Regions from separate parts of the Chelativorans sp. AA-79 genome, predicted to be linked through region 1. Evidence: riboswitches for the same ligand, from Rfam matches in the RefSeq annotation. Region 1 holds a riboswitch; each other region holds the start of a gene.
What was found. Region 1 has a riboswitch for cobalamin ahead of PVE73_RS10310 (TonB-dependent receptor). Riboswitches for the same ligand answer to the same signal wherever they lie in the genome.
Positions count from the first base shown of each region.

Region 2: linked by a shared signal. The riboswitch ahead of metE (5-methyltetrahydropteroyltriglutamate--homocysteine S-methyltransferase) and the one ahead of PVE73_RS10310 (TonB-dependent receptor) in region 1 are both predicted to bind cobalamin.
Region 3: linked by a shared signal. The riboswitch ahead of PVE73_RS05400 (ribonucleoside-diphosphate reductase subunit alpha) and the one ahead of PVE73_RS10310 (TonB-dependent receptor) in region 1 are both predicted to bind cobalamin.

Region 1 covers NZ_CP120361.1:2,135,924-2,142,368, reverse strand. The annotation lists gene PVE73_RS10330 (ABC transporter ATP-binding protein) at 1-290, opposite strand, end outside; gene PVE73_RS10325 (ABC transporter permease) at 511-1,668, opposite strand; gene PVE73_RS10320 (ABC transporter permease) at 1,677-2,714, opposite strand; gene PVE73_RS10315 (ABC transporter substrate-binding protein) at 2,967-4,619, opposite strand; cobalamin riboswitch at 4,867-5,068, shown strand; gene PVE73_RS10310 (TonB-dependent receptor) at 5,188-6,445, shown strand, end outside.
Region 2 covers NZ_CP120361.1:1,896,045-1,902,489, forward strand. The annotation lists gene PVE73_RS09175 (cupin domain-containing protein) at 1-776, opposite strand, end outside; gene PVE73_RS09180 (cupin domain-containing protein) at 883-1,578, shown strand; gene PVE73_RS09185 (transporter substrate-binding domain-containing protein) at 1,687-2,769, opposite strand; gene metE (5-methyltetrahydropteroyltriglutamate--homocysteine S-methyltransferase) at 3,067-5,397, opposite strand; cobalamin riboswitch at 5,494-5,705, opposite strand; gene PVE73_RS09195 (LacI family DNA-binding transcriptional regulator) at 5,818-6,445, opposite strand, start outside.
Region 3 covers NZ_CP120361.1:1,036,668-1,043,112, forward strand. The annotation lists gene PVE73_RS05385 (sugar ABC transporter permease) at 1-905, opposite strand, end outside; gene PVE73_RS05390 (ABC transporter substrate-binding protein) at 965-2,230, opposite strand; gene PVE73_RS05395 (BadF/BadG/BcrA/BcrD ATPase family protein) at 2,543-3,403, shown strand; cobalamin riboswitch at 3,504-3,706, shown strand; gene PVE73_RS05400 (ribonucleoside-diphosphate reductase subunit alpha) at 3,860-6,445, shown strand, end outside.

The DNA of each region.
Region 1 (6,445 bases):
AGCTCCTCCTCGCGCATCGCGCCCAAGTCGCGGCCCTGGAAGCGGATGTGCCCGCCGGTGATCTTCCCGGCATTGGAAAGGTCGCGCATGATGGCGAGCGCGACGGTGGACTTGCCGCAGCCGGATTCGCCGACGATCCCCATGGTTTCCCCCGGCATGACGCTGCAGGAGAAATCCGTGACGGCCGGCACCTCGCCGGCGCGCGTGAAGAAGGAGATCGAGAGATTCTCGATCTCGAGGAGGGTGTGCCCTCCCCCGCTGACACCATTACCTTGAACGGCATCTGTCATGGCGCCGCCCTCCCGCGTGGAAATGCAGCGATATCGCCCTTCACACCCCCTCTGGCCTGCCGGCCATCTCCCACTCAAGGGTGGAGATTACTCTATGGCGATGCCGACTCCCTGCTGGAAAGCCGTCCATAGGGGAGCGAGGCTGATGCAGGCTAATCTCCACCCTTGAGTGGGAGATGGCCGGCAGGCCAGATGGGGGTGTATCTGAGCACGGCATCGATCAATCCTTCAGCGCCTGCTCGCGCAGCGCGTCGGCGAGCAGGTTGAGTCCCAGGACGAAGGACATGAGGGCCACCACCGGCGGCAGCGCGGGATGGATATGCGCGCGCAGGAGCCTGCTCGATTCCTTGATGGCGGTGCCCCAGTCCGGGCTTTCGGGCGCGAGCCCCAGGCCGAAATAGCCGAGCGTGCCAAGCAGGATCGTCGTGTAGCCCACCCTGAGGCACGCATCCACGATCAGCGGCCCGCGCGCATTGGGCAGGATCTCCCACAGCATGATATACCAGGGGCCTTCGCCGCGCGTCTGGGCCGCTGCCACATATTCGCGCGTCTTGATGTCCATGGTGAGCCCGCGCACGATGCGGAAAACGCCGGGGCTCGAAGCGAAGACCACCGCCACGAAAATGTTGAGCTCGTTGGGCGCGATCGAGATCACGCCGAGCGGGTCCGCATCGAAGACCAGCCCCGCATAGACCCAGCCGCCGAGGAGGACGACGGCGACCAGGAGCACGGCAAGAAGGCCGGGCCGGCTCGAGAAGCCCGTATAGACCAGCGTTCCGAAGAAGATCATCGGAAAGATGAAGAAAATGCCCGCAAGCCATTGGGGGAGCGGCGTTTCCCGGACACCCGGCGTGACCAGAAGGTAGAAGAGCAGGATCACGGGGAAGGCGAGCACCAGATTGGCGAGGAAGGACAGGACCTTGTCGATCCGCCCGCCGTGATAGCCCGCAGGCAGGCCGAGCATGGTGCCCACGACGAGGGCGAAGAGCGTGGCGGCCGGCGCGATCAGAAGCACGATCTGGCTGCCGAAGACCACGCGTGAGAAGACATCGCGCGCGAGCCTGTCGCCGCCCAGCAGGAAGACGCCGCCCGTCTCCGGGACGATCGCGCCGGGCGGCGCGTCCTTCATCACGGCGATCTGCTGCAGCGGGTCGAAGGGTGCGACGGCATCGGCGAAGATGGCCGTGAACAGCCAAAAGAAGCAGATCGCCAGCCCCGCAATGCCCGCCGGGCTGGCATAGAGATGGCCGTAGAGCCCGAGGCGCTTTCTGAAGCTCAGGCTGACGGCGAACACCAGGGCGAGTGCCCCCCACACCGGCCAGAAGCGGGCGACGACGCCGAGGAAGATGCCGAGGGCTCCGACGGTCTCGTACTGCATCTTCTGCCCTATCGCACGCGGATGCGCGGATTGAGGACCGCGTAGCCCACATCGGAAACGAGCTGGGTCGTGAGCACCACGAAAACCGAAATCAGCGAACAGGCGAGAAGCAGGTCGATATCGTTGTTGGCCGCCCCCTCGACCAGCGTGAAGCCGAACCCCTGATAGCGGAACATCACCTCCACGATCGCAACACCGGTAAGGAGCCACGGGAACTGCAGCATGATGACGGTGAAGGGCGCAATGAGCGCGTTGCGCAGCGCGTGCCTGAACACCACCGCGCCAAAGCTCAAGCCTTTCAGCCGTGCCGTGCGAATATATTGCTGCGTCATCACCTCGGCCATGGAGGCTCGCGTCATGCGCGCGATATAGCCCGTCCCGTAGATGGCCATGGTCATCACCGGCAGGGCGAAATTGTAGAAGGTCACGCCCTGGTTCGTAGCGGAAGCGGCCGAGCCATTGAGCCAGCCGAGCCAGGAGGCGAAGATCACCGTGAGGATGACGCCGGAGATATATTCCGGCGTCGCGGCGGTGATGATGGAGGCGGTGGAGAGCGTCCGGTCGGTGCGGCTGCCCTCGCGCATGCCCGCCAGCACGCCGATCAGCAGCGAGACGGGCACCATCACCGCCATCACCCAGAACATCAGGACCCCGGTGGCTTGAAGCGCGGGAAAGAGCTTCTGGACCACGGGCACCTTGAACTTGGTCGAGCAGCCGAAATCGCCCTGCAGGACACCGGAATAGCGCAGTTCCGCCGGTTCATCGCAAAACCTGAAGCGCGGCGAAGCCTCGCCCGTCCCCGCATCGACGCCCGGAGCCTTCGGCACGACGCCCAGCCACTGGCCGTAGCGCACCAGGAAATTCTCGCGATAACCGTTCCGTTCGAGCCAGCTCTCCAGGTCTTGCGCCGAAGAGCGCATGTCGAGCTGACTGATCGCCAGCTTCTTCAGGTTCGGCTCCAGATTGACGAGGTAGAAGACCGCCAGCGAAAGGCACAGCATCGCGAGTGCCATGCCGGCCAGGCGGCGGGTGATGAAACTCAGCATTCCCGCCCCGAAGATTGTTGTCCCATACCAGCAGTCCTTGCTTTCACCGCTGGCTTAGCGGGTTCGTTCAGGCATGGATCCTCGGGTCAAGCCCGAGGATGACGAGGAGGAGAGGCCTCCGCCAAGCACCGACGTCGGTGTCTTGCGGCCAGCAACCCCGCTTTCGTCATCCTCGGGCTTGACCCGAGGATCCATGCCTGAACATCGACGCGCCACTACAACTCAGTCTTGGCCAATTATCAGCTTTTCGCCTCACGCCTCGTCCAGCCACACCTTCCCGAACTCCACCTCGAAACCCGGATGGATCCTGTGGTTCTTCACCGCCTCGACCGAGTGGTTGTAGACCCTGCGCCAATAGGGCTGGATGATGATGCCGGAATCCTGGATATGCTGCTCGATCTCCTCCATCACCCCCCGGCGCTCGTCCGGATCGGGTATGGTCAGCGCCTTGTCGATCATCGCGTCGAGCTCCGGGTTGGAATAGCCGGACTCGTTCCACGACTCGCCAGAGCGATAGGCGAGCGCCACCGTCTGGATGCCGAGCGGACGCGAGGCCCAGTTGGTCATGGAGAAAGGATATTTCATCCAGTCGTTCCAGAAGGTTGAGCCGGGCAGGACCTCGCGCTTGACCTTGAACCCCGCCTCGCGGATCTGGGCGGCGATCGCATCGCCGGTGTTCTTGTGCCAGTCCTCGTCCACCGTGATCAGCACATGCTCGAAATCGCTCTGTCCGGCTTCCTCCATCAGCGCCTTCGCCTCGTCCATGTCCCGCCCGACCTTCGGCAGTTCGGCATATTCGGGATGGATCGGGCAGACGTGGTGGTTTTCGGCCACGTCGCCGGCATTTCCGTAGCCGAGCGCAAGCACCGTCGCATTGTCCACCGCAAGCTGCAGCGCCCGGCGCACGCGCTGGTCGTCATACGGCTTGTTGGTGACATTGGTGCGGGCGACGATGGTGGCGGCCGTCAAGGTCTCGCTCTTCACCAGCCCCAGCCCGTCCAGGATGTCGACGTAATCGGCGCTGGTCTCGTAATTCGTGTGGATCTCGCCCGCCTCGAAGGCCGAGACCATGGCGGAAGGATCGGTTCCATAGTCGATGAACTCCACCCCGTCGAGATAGGGCTCGCCACCCCACCACTGGCCGTTCTCGCGCCGCTTGACGACGACGCGGTTGCCCACCTCGTAGGACACGAGCTCGAACGGCCCCGTGCCGATCGGGTTCGCCACGAAATCGCGGCCCGTCTCGTCGAAGCTCCGGTGCACCACGAGCGCGGGATAATCGGTGAAGTTCGCGATGATCGAGATATCCGGCTGCTGCAGGACGAGCCTCACCGTATGGTCGTCCACCTTTTCGAGGGCGCCGTCCCGGACCTTCTTGGTCCCCGGCTCGATAAGCGAGGTCAGCCGCGTGGCCATGGAATTGCCTTCGGCCGTCTGGTCGCACCAGCGGGTGATGTTGTAGATCACGTCGTCGGCCGTGAAGGGATCGCCATTGTTCCAGGTCACCCCCGGCCGGACGTGAAGCACGTATTCCGTCGCCTCCTCGTTCACCTCCCAGCTTTCGAGCAGCCGCCCCTCGAAGGTGAAGTCGGCGGTGTATTTGACGAGCGGCTCCAGCGTCTGGCGCATGGCGTTGGCGATCTCGGACCAGTCGGCCGTGCGTGGATCCTTGGGTTCCTTGATCCACATGGCCATCTTGAGCACGCCGCCTTGCCTCGGCTCCTGCGCCAGCGCCCGGACGGGCAAGGTCAGGCCCGCCATCGCATAGGCGCCGGCAGCGGTCGCGCCGAAGGTGCTCGCGAGCGCCAGGAATTCGCGGCGGTCGATCCGGCCGGTCCGGGCCTTCTCGCCGAGTGCCTCGATACGCGCGGGGACGGCTCCACTGTTGCTCTTGAAGAATTTCATGGGCTCTCTCCCCTCGGGTTGCCGATCTACTGCCGTCTGGATGGCCTGATCCCTAACATTCCGCAACCACAGCCGCCTTGTCAAAGAGCCTTTCCTGACGGGACCCTGTCAGTTGCCCGGCACCTGGCGGCGTGCAGCAAGTTGAGCCGGGAGAATACCGTTTTGGCTACCCTGCGTCTTCGACAATATCGCGGCCGTTTCGAGGCGGCGCCAAGCGCCGATTGACGGCGTGCCGGCGCATTGATAATGCTCGCTTCGTGCCTGAGGTGCCCCGCGGAACGCGGGGTTAAAAGGGAATATGGAAGGGCGGTTTCCGCCTGAACCGTAGCTGCTCCCGCAACTGTGAGCGCCGAGGTCTTCTCATTTGCCACTGGGCCGTTGCGGCCTGGGAAGGCGAGGATACCGGTGAAGCGCAAGCCAGGAAACCTGCCTCGGGTCGTCACCTGCCGGATGCGGGACGCTTCCGGAGCTGTGGTTTTCGCAGTGGTGACGGACAGTCATCGCTGGCGGGGACCAGGCCAAGACGGCCGTTCCTCCAGCATACCGGGGTATGTGCGGAGGGGACGACATGACCGCATCATCGAAGACATTCCTGGCCGGCGTTTCGGCCCTTTCCATCATGCTTGCCTCAGGCGGCGCAGACGCGCAGGACCTCGATCTCGGCGAGATCGTGGTGACGCCGGATCGTGCGCCCACTGAACTTTCCAGGACCGGTTCCTCGGTCACCCGCATCGACAGCGAAGAGATAGCCGAGCAGTCGCAGCCGCTCGTCCTCGACTACCTGACGCTCGTGCCGGGCGTGGCGATCACCTCCCCCGGCGGGCCGGGCACCGAATCCAGCCTGGCGATCCGCGGCGCCCCCCGGCGCTATGTGAAGACGCTCTATAACGGGATCGACATCTCCGACCCCACCAACACCCAGGTCCAGACCTCCTACCAGTATCTGCTCTCCGGCGGCATCGATTCCATCGAGGTGCTGCGCGGCTCCCAGAGCACGCTCTACGGTTCGGATGCGATCGCGGGCGTCGTCAGCCTCTCCACCTTCGGCGAGATCGAGCCGGGCGTGACGCACCTGATCTCCGGCGAAGGCGGCTCCTTCGGCACCGCGCGGGGCACCTACGGCCTGCGCGCGGCGAACGCTGACTCGCGCCTCTCCTTCAACGCGACCGGCTTCCGCACCGACGGCATCTCCGCGGCGGAGGAGCATGCCGGCAATCCCGAACGCGATGGCTATGAGAACATCACGCTGGATATCGCCGCCGAGCATGCATTCTCCGACGTCTTCTCCGTCTTCGGCTCCGCGCTGCTGATCGACGCCGAGGCGGAGTTCGACGATTCCGGCTTCACGGATTTCTTCACCGGCGATTTCGTGCCGCCGACGGACAATCCGACGGCGACGAATGTGAGCAAGCAGCTTGCGGGCCGCGCCGGCTTCAACCTTAACCTCCTCGACGGCCGCTTCCGCAACACCGTCTCGGTCCAGGCCTTCGATCTGGAACGCACCATCGACGGCACCACCTTCGACGGCACCTATGAGGGCCGCCGCAAGAAGATCGACTACCAGGGCGCCTTCGACGTGACCGAATGGCTGACCCTGCAGGCGGGCGCGGATTACGAGAAGCAGGAGGCCACCTTCCCCGAGGGCGCGTTCAACCCGGAGATCGACGCGGATTTCCACATGACCGGCCTCTGGACGGAGGCGATCCTCACGCCGGTCGAGGATCTGACGCTCACCGCGGGGCTGCGACACGACCATCATTCCGAATTCGGCGGCCACACCACCTACCGCCTGACGGGATCCTATCTCTTCGCCCAGACCGGCACGC
Region 2 (6,445 bases), 240 kb from region 1:
AAGGAATGGATGCAGCCGACGCCGGTCCACAGCACGTCGCCCGTCTTCAGAAGATATTCCTCGCCGTCCGCGGTGGCCTCGACCTCGCCTTCCAGGAACACATAGGCCTCCTCCAGCGGATGGTCGTGCAGGTGGGCCACGCCGCCCGGCTGGTACTCCACCATGAACATGGTGCCGAGGGCGGCGGAGAGGCGCTGGTCCACCAGCATCTTCACGGCGATGCCGCTATAGGCGAGCAGGGCCGTCGCCATGCTGGCCGAAACGGTGGGTGCATCCACCCGTGCGCCGGCCTTGAGCTTGTCGAGCGTGATGTCGTCCTCCGACATGCGGAAGAAATGGCGCGTGCGCGGATCGCGTATATCGAGCGGCTCGACCGGAACGCCCTTCGGCGCGCCGAGGAAGAAGATGTCGCTCGGGCCTTGTCCCTCACGCGGGATCGGCGTCATCAGGTCGATCCACCTGGCAATGCCGGCCTCCGGCCCGATCCAGGCATGCGGCGTGCCCACGGGGATGACCCCACAGGCACCGGGCATCAAAGGGTATCCGCGATCCTCCAGCACGAGCGTCGGCGCGCCCTCGGTGATATAGAACTGCTCCTCGAAGGACTGGACATGACGGTCGATATGCCCTCCGGCATCGAGCTCGCAAAGACCGAGGCCGGTATGAACCGCACCGACTGCGCGATCGATGACGGAGCAGCGCTTGTAACGATTGCTGTGTCCCGAATAGGCGGGGGCGAGCTTGATATCGGCCGCGCGCGCGACGTAATGGACCATATGGCACCTTCCGCCGAAGCAGTGTTTAGTAACAATGAACTTGTTTCATGAACATTAACGAACTAGGTGTCAAGTGTCCGACACCGGAGAGGCAGAATCCAATCAGATGACGAATGACTTTGCGCCCGAGCAGTCCCGTTCCGGCACCTCGCCCGAGGAGGGCCGCGCCGGCGAGGACGCTAACCAGCTTGATCTTCATGCGGTCGGCAACCGCCTCCGGATCGAGAGGGACCGCAGAAACATCAGCCTGCGCGAGCTGGCGCGCAGGATCAGCGTTTCTCCCAGCCTGATCTCGCAAGTCGAACGCGGCTTGGTGATGCCTTCGGTGAGCACGCTCTGGTCCCTGGCCACGGAGCTTGGCCTGACGATCGACGAGCTGTTTAGTGTTTCTGAACGACCGGCGTCGTCCGAGCGGAAGGCCGGTGAGGAATCACGAGGCAGCCCGGTCCAGCGCAGCCACGATCGCAAGAGCATCCGCCTGTCGGGCGGTGTCGTCTGGGAGCGGCTGACGGCCAATCCGGACGAGGAGGTGGAATTCCTTCATGTCGTCTATGAGCCGGGTGCCGAATCCTGCCCCGCCGACTCGCTCTTCCGGCACGGGGGCAAGGAATATGCGTATGTGATCTCGGGGCGGCTCGGGCTGCAGATCGGCTTCGAGAAGTACGAGCTCGGACCGGGAGATTCGGTCTCCTTCAGTGCGCAGACGCCGCACCGGCTTTGGGCAATCGGCGACGAACCGGCGATTGCGATCTGGGCGGTAATCAACCGAACCAACGATAGGAGGGCAGCCTTCGCGGACTGACGGCGAACGGCCGGCCGGCGGCACCTTTTTCCGGCGCGTGCTGTTCGAACGCAAGGAAGCGGACAGGCCGAAGATGGTCGGCTGCAATCGCTCGAGCGGACACCCGTATCACGAATCGTCACCGAAATACTTTGTCCGCAAATCCTGAATCTCATCCTGCTCGTGCGATCTCAGAATCTCGATGGTGAGCGGACGCACAAGGTCGCTGTTCCGCGGCAGGCCGAATGCATATTTGTCCGGCTCGAATATGCGGCCGACCACGTCGAGAGGCAGGTCCGGATGTGTCTTGGCGTAGTACTCGATAACGCCCGTATCCTCGATAACGGCAGCAATCCTGCCGCGCAGGAGAGCCTCGGCGGCCTCGTCGATCTGAAGAAAGGCCTGATATCTCAGCCCGGCTTCGCGTGCGAAGTCCTCGCTCACGCTCCCTTCCAGTACGCCGACCGTCTTTCCCGCCAGATCGTCGACGCCGTGAATCTGGTTGGTGAGCGAGAGTGTCGTCATCACGCTCGTCACGGTCGACGTGACATAGGCGATCAAGGCGATGCCGGCGAAAAGCCAGATGCCTTGGAAGATGCGGCCGATCCAACCGAAGAAATTCCGGCCCGGCGCCATTCTTCCCGATGTTGCGATCACCATGACGTTGTAGAAGCTTTCAGCAAATCCGTCCCGCCACCGCGTCGGAAAATCGCTGTCGAAGCGGCGATAAAAGAGCGTCATCAGTACGGTGGCGGCAAGGATGATAAGGCCGATCCATGCGTATGCCCGCAGAAAACCGCTATCGCGCAGTCCTGCAAAGACCGCCTGGAAACCGGTTCCCCGATCGGAGTTTGTAAGGATGCGCAGCCCGCCATCAAACCAGGGTTGGGTGAAATCGATGCGCCGGGCCCGGTTTTCCGTCACGGTCAGGTTCGTGACCGCTACGTCGACTTCTCCTGCGGCCGCGGCGGCCACAAGATCGCGTACCGTATCGTATCCCTCATATTCCCACGCGAGCCCGAGGCGAGGTGCCAGCGCTTCCCAAAGCTCCACCGCAAGCCCGGTAAAACCGTCGTCCGTCCTCATCACGAAGGGAGGGCTGACCCGGACCCCCACGGTGACGGCCCGTCCTGCCGCAGCAGATGGGGGACTGCTTTCCTGTGCACCGGCCTGCCCGAGGACGCCCGCCAGCATCGTGACGGAAATCAGCAACGGGATCCAGTAAGCTTTGGTGAACGAGATTCGACAATTCATTGCTGCAGTAATCGATTCGAACGAAAAAGGCTCTTTCTCATAGTTTGCAAGAAAGTGATCGATCAGCCAGAGGAAAATGAAATATCGGTCGTTTTGAAAATATATTGAAAGCGCAAGTCTATAGTTCGATGGCTGCATTCCATCCCTGATGGTGCGTTCTTGATCCGTCCAACGACTCTCATGCGAGCGCGATTGAGACGGGATATGGCGAACTAGCAGGCGGCGGCCCCGGCCGTGGCGCCGGGGCCTGTTCAATCAGGCTGCTACCCGCAACTGCTTCGCTGCGGCCACCATATTGACCAGGGCGGGGCGGACCTCTTCCCATTTGCGAGTCTTGAGCCCGCAGTCAGGGTTGATCCAGAGCTGGGCATCGGACAGGCGTTCGCGGGCAAGCTTGACGAGGTGCACCATCTCCTCCGCCTCCGGCACGCGCGGTGAGTGGATGTCGTAGACGCCCGGGCCGATCTCGTTGGGGTATTTGTAGTTCCGGAACGCATCGAGAAGCTCCATCTTCGAGCGCGAGGTCTCGATGGAGATGACGTCGGCATCCATCGCGGCGATGGCGTCTATGATGTCGTTGAACTCCGAATAGCACATATGGGTGTGGATCTGGGTGGCGTCGTCCACGCCCGAGGAGGCGAGCCGGAAGCTCTCGACCGCCCAGTCGAGATAGGTCTTCCAGTCGGACCGGCGGAGCGGCAGGCCCTCGCGAAGGGCGGCCTCGTCGATCTGGATCATCGTCGCGCCGGCTTCTTCGAGGTCCAGGACTTCGTCGCGTATGGCGAGCGCGATCTGGCGGCAGGTCTGGCTGCGGGGAATGTCGTTGCGCACGAAGGACCAGTTGAGGATGGTCACCGGGCCGGTGAGCATGCCTTTCACGGGTCTGCCGGTCAGCGATTGGGCATACCGCCACCACGAGACCGTCATGGGACGCGACCGTGACACATCCCCATAGATGATCGGCGGGCGGACATAGCGCGAGCCGTAGCTCTGCACCCATGCATGTTTGGTGAAGGCGAAGCCCGAAAGCTGCTCGCCGAAATACTGCACCATGTCGTTGCGCTCGAACTCACCATGGACCAGCACGTCCAGGCCGACCTCCTCCTGCCAGCGGATGGCGGCTTCGGTCTCCTTCTTCAGGAAGGCTTCGTAATCGGTCTGGCTCAGTTCGCCCTTCGCATGGGCCGCGCGCGCTTTGCGCACCTCCATCGTCTGCGGGAAGGAGCCGATGGTTGTCGTCGGGAACGGCGGCAGGCCGAGCTTGCTCTCCTGCAGTTTGCGGCGCTCCAGGAATGCGCTCCGGCGCCGTGTCATGGCGTCACGGATACCGGCGGTGCGGGCTTCCACCTGGGGATCGTGCACCTTGGGCGATGCGGCGCGTGCCGCGGCGGCTTCGGCCGATGCCTTCAGCTCGGCATGCACCGCGTCCCTGCCTCCCGACAGTGCGCGGGAGAGCACGACAAGCTCGTCCATCTTCTGCACCGAGAAAGCGAGCCAGGATTTTACGTCCGCATCGAGTGCGGTTTCGAGCTCCAGGTCGATCGGCACGTGCAGCAGCGAGCACGACGGCGCCACCTCGATATGCTCCGACGGCCGATCCGCCACCGCCGGTCCGAGCCGGTCGAGGATCGAGGGCAGGTCGGCGCGCCAGACATTGCGCCCGTCGATCACGCCGAGCGACAGCACGAGATCCTCGCGCGCCAGGCTTGCGACCGGCTCGAGCTGTTGCGGTGCGCGCACGAGATCGACATGCAGCCCCGCGACCGGCAGCGAGAGCGCGGTCTCGAGATTGTCGCCCAGCGCGCCGAAATAGGTCGCGAGCATAACCTTCAAGTCCGGTGCGGCTGCGGCAAGCTTGTCATAGGCGAATTTGAACGCGTCGCGTTCGTTGGGAACGAGGTCGAGCACGAGGGCCGGCTCATCGATTTGCACCCAATCGACACCTGCCGCCGCCAGCTCGCGCAGGAGTTCCTGATAGACGGGCAACAGCTTCGGCAGAAGCGAGATCGGGTTGAACCCTTCGGCATGCGATTTCGCAACCTTGAGGAACGTGACGGGACCGAGGATCACGGGCCTTGTATGGACCCCGATCTCCTTCGCTTCGAGGAAATGGTCGATCGGCTTGGTCGACGACAGAGCGAAAACCTGATCGTCCGAAAGTTCCGGGACCATGTAGTGGTAGTTGGTGTCGAACCACTTCGTCATTTCCAGAGCGGTCACGCCGTGTTCGTGGCCGGGATGACCGCATCCCGAGGCGGCTCCATCCTGGCTGCCGCGTGCCATGGCGAAGTAGGTGTCCAAGGGCACCTCGCCGCCCGTCCAGCCATAGGCCGCCGGGACAGCCCCGACCATGACGGCCGTGTCGAGCACATGATCGTAGAGGGAAAAGTCGTTGGACGGGATTATCGTGACGCCGCGGTCTCGCTGCTCGGTCCAGTTGGCTCTGCGCAGGGCCTTTGCCGTTTGCAGCAGATGCTCGGCGGGCGACTTGCCGGACCAGTAGGATTCGAGTGCGAATTTCAGTTCACGGCGGCGGCCTATGCGCGGCACACCGATCGTTGCAACGGATACTGTGGATCGAGTCATGACTTTACCCCAGATGTTGGGGGCATGGGGCAGCGGACGCCTGCAAGAAAGGCCGTGGCAGCGGCCATTGCTGCGACACACCGGGACACCCCGCCCGTGGACGATATCTGCCATGGCAGGTCTCCTGGCTCGCGGGTTGTCGCCTCAATCCGTCTTCCCGGGGCAAATGCCTCAGTGACATGAATGGACATCGGCTCGCCGCATACAGTTGCGGGGGCAGCTCCGGCCTTGCATTTGCGCACCGGCTTCCCTCTTAGCTCCAGCCCGTCGCGGGTGACGGCCGGAGAACCATGACGACCCCACTCTCGGACGAAAAGGGACAAATGTCAATAAGACATAAAGAGATGTTTATATCTTTACGTCAGTATATGCGTCCCCCAGGTCGATCGCCGCCCGTGACGGCATCGGTGACAGCCGCTGCTACAAGGCCGATGCCACGGAAGCTTCGGACATCTTTCTCGGGCCGCAGGAGGCGCGCTCGACGATGCGGTTGGCAATATGCATGCGTACGGCGGTGTCGGGCGGAATGCGGCCGTTGATCCGGTCGTCGAGCAGGCGTACGGAGGCCGCCCCTATCTGATGACCGTAGACCTTGACGGTCGTCAGTTGCGGCGAAATCTGCGTGGCGGCGGAATAGTCGCCGAAACCCACCACGGATGCATCCTCCGGTATGCGGTAGCCCAGACGCAGAAGCTCCGAGACGACGGTCAGCGCCAGCCCATCATGGGCGCAGAAGAAGGCGGTCGGACGGAAGCCCGCCGCGTGGACGGCGAGCAGATGCTCGGTAAACCGCATCTCCGCGTGGAACTTCATCTCGCGGAACTCGACATCGCTATGCTTCTCCAGGACTTCCCGCACGCCGTAAAAGCGTTCGATGCGCCCGCGGTAGCCCGGCGCCCCGTGCACATAGGCGATCGAGCGATGGCCGAGCGCCAGCAAATAATTGGCGACGGCGGCCCCGCCCTCATGGTCCGTGCCGCCGACATGGTCGGCTTGTTCGAGCGGATCGAGCCAACCCTGCCGTACGATCGGCTTGCCCTGTGCGTAG
Region 3 (6,445 bases), 1.1 Mb from region 1:
CGCAGGCGCGTCTGGATGGCGAACAGATAGAGGCACACGCCTGCCAGGATGATGAAGAACATCATCGAGGCGATCGTTGCGCCCATGTTCGGATCGCCGAGCTGGAGCTGGAAGCCGAAGAAGGTGCGATAGAGGAAGGTGCCGAGGATATCGGTCGAGAAGTTCGGGCCGGCCATGGCGCCCTGGCTCGCATAGATCAGGTCGAAGGCGTTGAAGTTGCCGACGAAGGTCAAGACCGAGATGATGCCGATCGAAGGCAGGATCAGCGGCAGCTTGATCTTCCAAAACTGGGACATGCCGGTGATGCCGTCGCATTCGGCCGCTTCCAGGATCTCGTCGGGAATTGCGAGCAGCGCGGCATAGATGAGCATCATCGGGATGCCGACGAACTGCCAGACGGAGATAAGTCCGAGGGTGGTGAGCGCATATTCCTCCTTGCCGAGCCACGGTTCGAACAGGCTTTTCAGCCCCACGAAATCGAGGAGGCTTGGAGCGACTCCCCAGATGGGGCTCAGGATGAGCTTCCAGACGAAGCCGACGATGACAAAGGAGAGGATCGTCGGCACGAAGATCGCCGTGCGGTAGAAGCCGCGCAGCCTGAGCCGCGGATTGGACAGAAGGGCGGCGAGCAGGATGCCGATCGGGTTCTGCACGGCCATGTGGATGATGAAGAACCAGACATTGTTCCACAGGGCGTTCCAGAAGCTCGCCGACCAGCGCGGATCGCCGAGCAGCGTGCGGAAGTTTTCGAGCCCCACGAAGACCTGGCCTTCCTGCGCGGCGCGGAAGAGCGAGAATTGCAGCGTGCCAAAGAGCGGCAGGATCATCACGACCGTGTAGACAAGCACGGCCGGCGCCAGGAAAACGGCGATGTGCCAGCGTACCGGCTTTTTGGCTGCCGCCATTCGTCCCCCTCGCTGTTCTGGGATGGCGGGACCGCCGTGAGGCGGCCCCTAGGCCCGGCCTATTGCTGCTGCGGCTCGTACCAGCTCGCGAGGCCCTCCTGCAGGCGCTGCGCTGCCTCCTCCGGCGTCTCGGTGCCGTTGATCACGTTGGCGGAAGCAGTCCAGGTCTCGTTCTCCAGATTGGGCGTGCCGCGCGACAGGATCTGGTAGGTCGAGCGGATGGTCGGCTCGCACTTCTCGCGCCAGGAGACGAATTCCTGCGCCAGCGGGTCCTCCATCTCGACCGGCGTTTCAGACAGCGAGAAGAAGCCCGGCAGGGCGTTGGCGTAGATCGTCGCGAACTCGTCCGAGGCGACCCAGGAGAGGAAGGTCTTTGCCGCTTCGGCATTGGGGCTCGCGGCATTGAGGCCGATCGCGATGTCCGTGTGGTCGGAGATGTAGCAGGTGTCGCCCGCGTTCTTCACCGGCGGCGGGAAGGCGCCCATCTCGAAATCGGCCTGCTCGTTGAAGACCGAGATTTCCCAGGAACCGGCAGGATAGATGGCCGCGCGGCCGAGGGTGAAAAGGTTCTGGCTGTCGGGATAGGACTGCGCCTCGAAGCCGTCGCCCAGATAGTCCTTCCAGCGCGCCAGCGTCTCGAAGGGCTCGACCCACTGCGGATCGGTCAGCTTCTGCTCGCCCTTGATGAGCGCCAGCCGGCCTTTCTCGCCCTTCCAGTAATTCGGGCCGATATTCTGGTAGCCCATGGTGGCGGCCTCCCACAGGTCCTTCGTGCCCATGGCCATGGGAATATAGGTGCCGTCCTCCTTGATCTTGTCGAGGAGGGCGAAGAACTCGTCCTCGGTCTCAGCCACTTCGAGACCCAGTTCCTCGAAGGCTTCCTTGTTGTAGATGAAGCCGTGGATTACCGATGCCATGGGCACGCAGAACGTGGCCGAGCCGTCATCCGTCTGCCACGCCGATTTGGCGACGTCGGAGAAGTTTTCCATGCCCGGCAGGTCGGTGAGATCGGCAAGCTGGCCCTTGTTGTAGAGTTCCAGGGAGGCGTCGAAGGGGCGGCAGGTGATGAGGTCGCCGGCCGAGCCGGCATCCAGCTTGGCGTTCAGCGCGGCGTTGTATTCCGTCGGCGCGGAGGGCGAGAACACGACCTTGATGCCGGGATTGGCCTCCTCGAAGGCGGGGATGAGTTGCTCCTGCCAGATGGCGAGATCGTCGTTGCGCCAGCTTTCGATGGTCAGCGTCACGTCCTGGGCCGATGCCGTGCCCGCCGTGCCGGCGAGCACGCTGGATGCGGCCAGGATCGTTATCAATTGCCTGTTCTTCATGACATTCTCCCTCATGGCTGAGCGCCAACTTCCCTCATTGTTATCCCGGCGTCGATCGTGAGGCTGGAGGTCGGGCGACGGCCATCCACTGCCGCGCAGCGAGGGCTAAGGGCCTGTATCTGCTCGGAAACTGGCTGCCGTTCAGTCCGCCACCCTCGCTCTTCCATCTTCCGGTTGCGGCCATGTAAGAACATTCCGTCGCGCTTTTCCAGCACCAAAATTAAACGATTGAACGATACGCGGCCGTGGGGGAGATTTCCGGGCGGTGCCGGGCAGGCACAGCGCGGGCTTTTGTGGAACAGGCGAATCTTGATGAACCTCGTGGCTGTCGATGGCGGTGGAACAGGGTGCCGGGCGGCGGTGGCCGATCTGGCGGGCAGCGTGCTCGGCCGCGGAGAAAGCGGCCCCGCCAATGTGTTGACCGATCTCGAGGGCACGCGCCTCCATATCCTGGAGGCGGTGGAGCGGGCGTTCGATCAGGCCGGGCTGGAGCCGGCGCTTTCGGCCTGCAAGGCCGTGCTTGCGCTCGCGGGGGTCAATGTCGGCACGGCCGGCGAGGCGCTTCGGCAGCAATTGCCGTTTGAAGAAAGCATCGTCGAGTGGGATGCGACGGCGGCCGTGCGGGGCGCCCTCGGCGGGCATGACGGGGCGGTCGCCATCATCGGCACCGGATCGATCTTCGGCGCGAAGACCGGCAGCGCCATCAGCATCGTCGGTGGTTGGGGATTCCTGCTCGGTGACCAGGCGAGCGGCGCGAGGCTGGGCCGGGCGCTTCTGGAAGACACCTTGCTTGCGCATGACCGAATCATTCCCGGCTCGCCCCTGACGGAGGCGGTGCTTGCCCGTTTCGGCGGCGATCCAGGCGAGATCGTCGTTTTTGGCCAACGCGCCCGCCCGGGAGATATCGGCGCCTTCGCACCGGATATCTTCGCCCATGCCGCCGAAGGCGATGCGGTCGCCGGGCGAATCATCGCCAATGCCGTGGGCTGGATAGAAGCCTCGCTTGCGGCCGTGATGCCCGAGGGATGCGACCGGCTCTGCCTGATCGGCGGGCTGGGCCAGCCTTACGCGCCCTATCTGGGTGAGGGACTCCGGGCCTTGCTCCACCCGCCGCAGGGGAACGCCCTCGATGGTGCGATAGCGATGGCGGTGGAAAAATTCGGGCGGGGGTGAAATGCTCGAGAGGCGCGATTTCCTATCTTCTTCGGTCAACACAACACTGCGTCAAAAATATTGAGGCACACCACCTGTTGACATCGGCTTCGCCTCAGCTACTAAATCTTGCCATCACGGTGCTGTCGAGTCGTTCGGGTCGAGAGCTAAGAGGGAAGCCGGTGCGAGACCGGCGCTGCCCCCGCAACTGTAAGCAGCGAGTTGCTGTCGCGTAATGCCACTGGGGCCATGAGGGCTCCGGGAAGGCCTGACAGCGGCGATGACCTGCAAGCCAGGAGACCTGCCGTGATGAGCTTTTGAACGTCCACGGGCGGGGTGTCCCGGCGGTGCGCTTGGTTGCGGCAGTCCATACTGCCGCCGTCCGGCCTGCATCCCGAAAAATCCCGTCTTCCTATTCCACGGGGGTTTTTTTCGATGTCGGCGACTGCCACTCACCATTCGAACGGAACGGCCGAGATGCCGCTCCAGATGTCCGAAAGGGCCGAGCCCGGCTCAAGGCATTCCTATCGCGTCATCCGCCGCAACGGTTCGGTCACGCCGTTCGATCCGGGCAAGATCAGCCTGGCGCTGACCAGGGCCTTCCTCGCCGTGGAAGGCTCCACGGCGGCGGGCTCGCGCCGGGTGCACGAGGTGGTGGAGGAACTCGCCGATCAGGTGGTCGCGGCGCTCACCCGCCGCGGAGAGGCGGGCCGCACCTTCCATATCGAGGAGATCCAGGATCAGGTGGAGCTTGCGCTGATGCGCAGCGGCCACCACAAGATCGCCCGCGCCTATGTGCTCTATCGTGAGGCGCGGGCGCGCGAGCGGCAGGCGAGTCGCGCGGTTGAAACCGCGCAGCCCACCCTGAATGTCACGCTGGAAGACGGTGCCAAGGCGCCGCTCGACGAGGCGCGGCTCGCTGCAATCGTCGCGGAAGCCTGCGAGGGACTGGAGGCGGTCTCAGCCGAGGCGATCCTGTCCGAGGCGCGGCGCAATCTCTATGACGGCATCACGCTGGACGAGCTTTCGCTGGCGCCGATCCTCGCGGCGCGCACGCTGGTGGAGACGGAGCCGAACTACAGCCAGGTGAGCGCGCGGCTGCTTCTCGACAAGCTGCGCCGCGAGGCGCTGACCTTCGTGGAAGGCCGGCCCGCCCTGGCGACCCAAGCCGAGATGGCGAAGCGTTATCCCGACTATTTCGAGGGCTTCATCACGGCCGGTATCGAGGCGGAGATGATCGACCCCGAGCTCGGCCGCTTCGACCTGAAGAAGATCAGTGCCGCGCTCAAGCCGGAACGCGACCTGCAGTTCCAATATCTAGGGCTCCAGACGCTCTATGACCGCTACTTCCTGCACAAGGACGAGGTCCGCTTCGAGCTGCCGCAGGCCTTCTTCATGCGCGTGGCCATGGGATTGGCCGTGCGCGAGATCGACCGCGAGGCGAGGGCGATCGAGTTTTACGACCTCATCTCCTCCTTCGATTTCATGTGCTCGACGCCGACGCTCTTCAACGCCGGCACGCTGCGCCCGCAGCTTTCCTCCTGTTTCCTGACCACCGTTTCCGACGATCTCGATGGCATTTTCAAAGCCGTCAAGGACAATGCGCTCCTGGCAAAATACTCCGGCGGGCTCGGCAACGACTGGACGCCGGTGCGCGGGCTGGGAGCCCGCATCAAGGGTACCAATGGCAAGAGCCAGGGCATCGTCCCCTTCCTGAAGGTGGCGAACGACACGGCGATTGCCGTCAACCAGGGCGGCAAGCGAAAGGGCGCGGTGTGCGCTTATCTCGAAACCTGGCACGTGGACATCGAGGAGTTCCTCGACCTCCGCAAGAACACGGGCGACGACCGCCGCCGCACGCATGACATGAACACGGCCAACTGGGTGCCGGACCTCTTCATGGAGCGCGTGGAAGCAGACGGGGAGTGGACGCTGTTCTCGCCCAACGAGACGCCGGACCTGCACGACCTCTACGGGCCAGCCTTCAAGGCGGCTTATGAAGAATACGAGGCGAAGGGGGCGCGCGGCGAGATCCGCGTGTACAAGAAGGTGCGCGCGGTGGAACTGTGGCGGCGCATGCTCACCATGCTCTTCGAGACGGGGCATCCCTGGATTACTTTCAAGGACCCGTGCAACCTCCGCTCGCCGCAACGGCATGCAGGCGTGGTGCATTCCTCCAATCTCTGCACGGAGATCACGCTCAACACGTCGAAGGACGAGGTGGCGGTGTGCAATCTCGGCTCCGTCAATCTCGCCGCGCATGTGGGCGAGAAGGGGCTCGACATGGAGAAGCTCGCGCGAACGGTCTCGACCGCGATGCGCATGCTCGACAATGTTGTCGACATCAACTTCTATACGATCCCCGAGGCGCGGCGCTCGAACCTGCGCCATCGGCCGGTGGGGCTCGGCCTCATGGGCTTCCAGGACGCACTGCAGACGCTGAGATTGCCTTATGCGTCAGAGGCGGCGGTGGAGTTCGCCGACCGCTCGATGGAGGCGATCGCCTACCATGCCATCTCCGCCTCGGTCGATCTGGCGGAGGAGCGCGGGGCCTATGCGAGCTTCCAGGGCTCGCTCTGGTCGAAGGGCGTGCTGCCCATCGATTCTGTCGGCTATGTGGCCGAATCCCGCGGCTTCGACGGGATGGACCGGACGACGACGCTCGATTGGGACGGCCTGCGTGCCAGGGTGGTGGAGCACGGCATGCGCAACTCCAACACGATGGCGATCGCGCCGACGGCGACCATCTCGAATATCTGCGGGGTAAGCCAGTCGATCGAGCCCGCCTACCAGAACCTGTTCGTGAAATCGAACATGTCCGGTGATTTCACCGTGGTGAACGCCACGCTCGTGCGCGACCTCAAGGCGCGCGGGCTGTGGGACGAGGTGATGGTCTCGGACCTGAAATACTACGATGGCTCGCTAGGCCAGATCGACCGTGTGCCGGACGACCTGAAGGCGCTCTACGCCACGGCCTTCGAGATCGATACGGCCTGGCTGATCGAGGCCGCCTCGCGCCGGCAGAAGTGGATCGACCAAGCCCAATCGCTTAACCTCTACATC